Regions from separate parts of the Brevibacterium sp. 2SA genome, predicted to be linked through region 2. Evidence: predicted binding sites of a transcription regulator. Region 2 holds the regulator's gene; the other holds the start of a gene.
The links. Region 2 encodes HrcA, which represses chaperone genes, less so after heat shock. Its sites were predicted from a motif close to TTNGCACTCGNNNNNNNCGAGTGCNAA; they were not measured.

Region 1 (2,464 bases), on a different contig from region 2:
ACAGCGGCTTGCCGGCCTGCTGCACCTTCTCGAGGACGGGCAGGAGCTCCTGGATGTTGGAGATCTTGCCCTGGTTGATGAGGATGAGCGCATCGGACAGGATGGCTTCCTGACGGTCAGCGTCGGTGACGAAGTGCGGGGACAGGTAGCCCTTGTCGAACTGCATGCCCTCGGTGATCTCCAGCTCCACGTCGGAAGCCTGGGATTCGTCGATGGTGATGACGCCGTCCTTGCCGACCTTGTCGAAGGCATCGGCGATGAGCGAGCCGATCTCCTCGGACTGGGCGGACAGACCGGCCACGTGGGCGATCTCCTCGGAACCGGCGACATCACGGGAGATGGAGCCGAGTTCGTCCGAGACGGCCTCGACGGCGGTCTCGATGCCGCGCTTGAGCGCGCCGGGAGCCGCACCTGCGGCGACATTGCGCAGACCTTCGTTGACGAAGGCCTGGGCCAGGACGGTCGCGGTGGTGGTTCCGTCACCGGCGATGTCGTTGGTCTTGGTGGCGACTTCCTTGGCCAGCTGTGCGCCGAGGTTCTCGTAGGGATCGTCGAGCTCGACCTCACGCGCGATGGTGACACCATCGTTCGTGATCGTGGGGGCGCCCCACTTCTTGTCGAGAACGACGTTGCGTCCGCGGGGTCCCAGGGTCACCTTGACGGTGTCAGCGAGAGTGTTGACACCCTTTTCGAGTGAACGACGGGCCTCGTCGTTGAATTCCAGATTCTTAGGCATTCGTCCTCCTGTTCTCTAAGCGTTGTTCAGGTGGATTCAGCCGATGACGGCGAGCACGTCGCGCGCCGAGAGAACGAGGTACTCTTCGCCGGCGTACTTGACTTCGGTGCCGCCGTACTTCGAGTAGATGACCTTGTCGCCGACAGCGACGTCGACGGGAACGCGGTTGCCGTTGTCAGCAACGCGGCCGGGGCCCACTGCGACGACTTCGCCTTCCTGCGGCTTCTCCTTGGCGGTATCGGGAATGACCAGACCGCTGGCAGTGGTCTGCTCGGCTTCGACCTGACGGATGACGATCCGATCTTCGAGTGGCTTGATGGAGACCGACATATCGGGCTCTCTCCCTTCGCTGGGTGAATAACTTACGTGAAGTCAGACGGCGGCGGCTGCCTGAGGAACCACTCGTCGTCGCGGGTGCCGAGGAGTTCGACCGTCTTCATAAAACTGGCACTCACTGAGCGTCAGTGCTAATTCGACTCTATGACTCCTTTAGCACTCGGTCAACTCGAGTGCCAAAGAATTGTCACGCTCTCGGCGAAAGCTCAGGGTGCCGGTCCGGACGAGGGAAAGGCCGCTCGGCGCCGGGACGGGCAGGCCGCCTCGGCGAGAACCCTGACAACCAGAATTCGGCGATGATGCGGAAGAGGGACCCCGGAATCATCCGGAGTCCCTCTTCTGCCATTCAGCTGTTCTGCTCGCGCAGCCGCCCTGCTCAGGCCACCGCGCTCAGCGCGTTACTGCTCAGACAGTGCAGGTCACGCGCAGGCCCACTGGCCCCAGCCGGCCTTCGCCTGCAGCTTCTTCGCACGGTCGAACTGCTCCTGCGGGCTGGCATCGATCGGGTTGCCCGATCCGCCGACGCTCTGCCAGGTGGCGAGCTTAAACTGGAAGAGTCCGAAGTGCGCGTTGTTCTGCTTGTTGACCGCACGGGGGTTGAAGTTCGATTCGCACTTGGCGACCTGGTACCACTTCGACCCGGGTCCGCCGAGCATCGCCTTGATCTCCTCGGTCGACATCGAGCCGCCGGAACCGGAGCCCGAACCCGAATCGCCGGAGTCGCTGCCACCGGAACCGGAGTCGCTGCCACCGGAGCCGGAACCGGAGTCGTCCTTGGGAGCCGGGGCTTCCTTCTTCTTCGTGCCCTCGATCACGACCTTGGCCTGCGGTTCGGAGAGGACCTTCTCGCCCTTCTTCTCCTTCTCGACCTCGTCGCCGTTGATGGTCTTGACCGCGTACTCGACTTCCTTCTCACCGGCCTTGCCCTTGTCCTCGACCTTCGTCTCGCCGACGTAGAGCGAGTCCGACTTCTTGGTCTGGGTCTCGGGCTTGATCTCCTCTTTCTCCTTGACGGTCTTGTTCTCCACCCGGTTGACGGTGAGAACCTGGCCGTCGGCGACCGATGCGCTCATCGGCACGGAGAGGAAGTCGTCCTTGTCGAGTTCGACCTTCGCCTCGTTGAGGGCGTCCTCTGCGGTGTCGACCGGAGCCGTGACCTTGACGTCCTTGCCGTCGGCGACGACGGTCAGAGCCTTGGCGGTCGTGACCGCAATGTCGGTCGGGCTCTCGACCTTGAGCTTGTCGTCGGCATCAGCGCTGAGGTCGGCGTCCTTGGCGTCGACGCCGAGGTCGGCGAGCGCCTGACCCACGGTGTTCGCGTTCGTCCACTCGTCGGTCTTCTTGCCGTCGACGGTGAGCGAGATGTCCTTGGCCGTGTTGACCGTGACCGTC
Region 2 (2,464 bases):
GACGACCTCGGCGTAGCGGGGATCGGCGCGGACCGCCTCGGCGATCTTCGACTCCTTCGTGCCCGTGACGAGGTGGTCAGCGAGGATCCCGACCCGGTGCTGCCGGTCGGGACCGAAGGCTTCGAGCTTGTCGGCGACGTCGTCGAGTCCACCGAGCGGTTCGACGACGACGCCCTCGATGCGCAGGTCATCGCCCCAGATCTTCTCGACGAGTTCAGCGTCATGCTTGCCCTCGACCCAGATCCGCGACCCCCTGGCCACCCGCGCCTTCGCATCGACGACGGCCCGTGACCCCGAGGCGGTGCGACCCGGCGCCTGCGGCTTCCGCTTGGGCAGCCGCAGGTCGACGGGCTCGCCTTCGAAGAGGAAGCCCGGGCCTAGAGGGAACGCCCGGCGCCCGCCGCGACGGTCCTCGAGGGTGACGGCGACTCCGCCAGCCGTCTTCTCCGCCCCGATGACCGCGCCGACGAACCCGCTCATCGCGTCTTCGAGGACCATGCCGAGGCCGACCTCGACGGGGCGGGACTTCTTCGGGCGGTGCGAGGACGGCGAGGATCCCGAGAGCACATCGGAGCCGTAGCGATCAAAGGCATTCACGGTGCCCCAGCCTAGTGAATCGCCACCGGTGCGGCGGGGCTGACACGCAGGTCGGGTGCCGACCGACGCCGCGGAATCCGCGTGCCTCGGCGGGACGAGGGGGTGGACGTGAAATCACGGATCAAGAGGCGTAGAATTGGCACTCTGAGTATTCGAGTGCCAAATCCGGGGAGGAGACGAATGAACGACAGCAGGCGCGCGCAGGTGCTGCGGGCAATCGTCGAAGACTTCGTGGCCACGAACGAACCCGTCGGATCGAAGGCGATCGTCCAGCGCCACACCCTCGGCGTCTCACCGGCGACGATCCGCAACGACATGGCCCAGCTCGAGGCCGAGGGCTACATCGCCCAGCCCCACACCTCGGCCGGTCGCATTCCCACGGACCTCGGCTACCGCATGTTCGTCGACCGCATCGACGAGTTCAAGCCCCTCAGCCACGCCGAGCGCCGCGCGATCCTCCAGGTCGTCGACGGCGACGTCGACCTCGACGGCATGCTCGACCGCACGGTCCGTGTCCTCGCCGGACTCACCCATCAGGTCGCGCTCATCCAGTACCCGATGGTCTCGCAGGCGCGCATCAAGCACATCGAGGTCGTCGGGCTCGCCCCCGGCCGCATCCTCGTCGTCCTCATCACCGACGCCGGGCAGGTCGAGCAGAAGATCGTCACGAGCGCCGAGGCGGTCGACGACGCCGATCTGCAGCGGTTCCGCGAGCGGATCAACTCCGAATTCGCCGGGGCCAAGCTCTCCCGCGTCGACGTCCGCGGCCCCGACCGCGGCGCCGAGGTGGGCGCGACGGCTGCCGCGACCGGACCCGACGACGAGGCTGGCAGTCCCGTCCTCGACCGCATCCGCGAGGCCGTCATCGACCTCGTCGCGGCGACCCGGGAGGAGCGCATCATCATGGCCGGCACCGCGAACCTCGCGCGCTCCGGCTCCGAATTCGGCGAGCAGATGGCCCCGATCCTCGAGGCCTTCGAGGAGCAGGTCGTCCTGCTCCGGCTGCTCACCTCGATGGCCGAGGACCATGCGGAGATCAGCGTGCGCATCGGCCGTGAGAACACTCACGAGTCCTTCAGCTCGACATCCGTCGTCGCCGCCGAATATGGTCATCTGGCGGGATCCTCGGCCCGTCTGGCCGTCCTCGGTCCTACCCGCATGGACTATCCGACGACGATCTCGGCCGTGCGAGCCGTCGCCAAATACGTCTCCTCGGCCCTAGACCAGGGGTAGGCCCGCCGACAGTCCGGGCGCGCCCCATCCACCTCACACGCACACACCACCACCAGGGAAAGAGAAGTTTCTGTGGCCGACCACTACGAAGCACTCGGAGTGTCGAAGGACGCTTCGGCGGCTGAGATCAAGAAGTCCTATCTCAAGCTGGCCCGCAAATACCACCCCGACGTCAACCCCGGATACGACGAGGAGTTCAAGTCGATCTCCCTCGCCTACGAGGTCCTCTCCGATCCGGACAAGCGCCGCAACTACGACATGGGCGGCGGCGACAACGGGCAGGGCTTCCCGGCCGGCGGCTTCGGTGGTTTCGGCGACATCTTCGAGACGTTCTTCGGCGGCGGGGGAGGCTCGGCCGGAGGTCCGATTCCGCGCATGCAGCGCGGCAAGGACGCCCTCGTCGGCGTCAACATCGACCTGCAGACCGCGGCCTTCGGCGGCACCGTCGACCTCGACGTCACCACCGCCGTCGTCTGCGAGACCTGCCACGGCGCCGGCACCCAGGACGGCACCTCCGTCGAGACGTGTTCGCTGTGCCACGGCTCCGGCAGCATCCAGCGGATGACCCGGACCCTGCTGGGGCAGATGGTGACGAACCAGACGTGCAACCAGTGCCACGGCTACGGCACCGTCA

Region 1: a site for HrcA is predicted at 1,226-1,252, ahead of groES (co-chaperone GroES). Genes of this name have one in related genera too.

The regions. Positions count from the first base shown of each region.
Region 1 is NZ_SCMW01000084.1:2,749-5,212, forward strand. It holds gene groL (chaperonin GroEL) at 1-736, opposite strand, end outside; gene groES (co-chaperone GroES) at 773-1,066, opposite strand; gene FFS20_RS17195 (resuscitation-promoting factor) at 1,492-2,464, opposite strand, start outside.
Region 2 is NZ_SCMW01000001.1:38,269-40,732, forward strand. It holds gene FFS20_RS00150 (DUF3097 domain-containing protein) at 1-597, opposite strand, end outside; gene hrcA (heat-inducible transcriptional repressor HrcA) at 778-1,830, shown strand; gene dnaJ (molecular chaperone DnaJ) at 1,903-2,464, shown strand, end outside.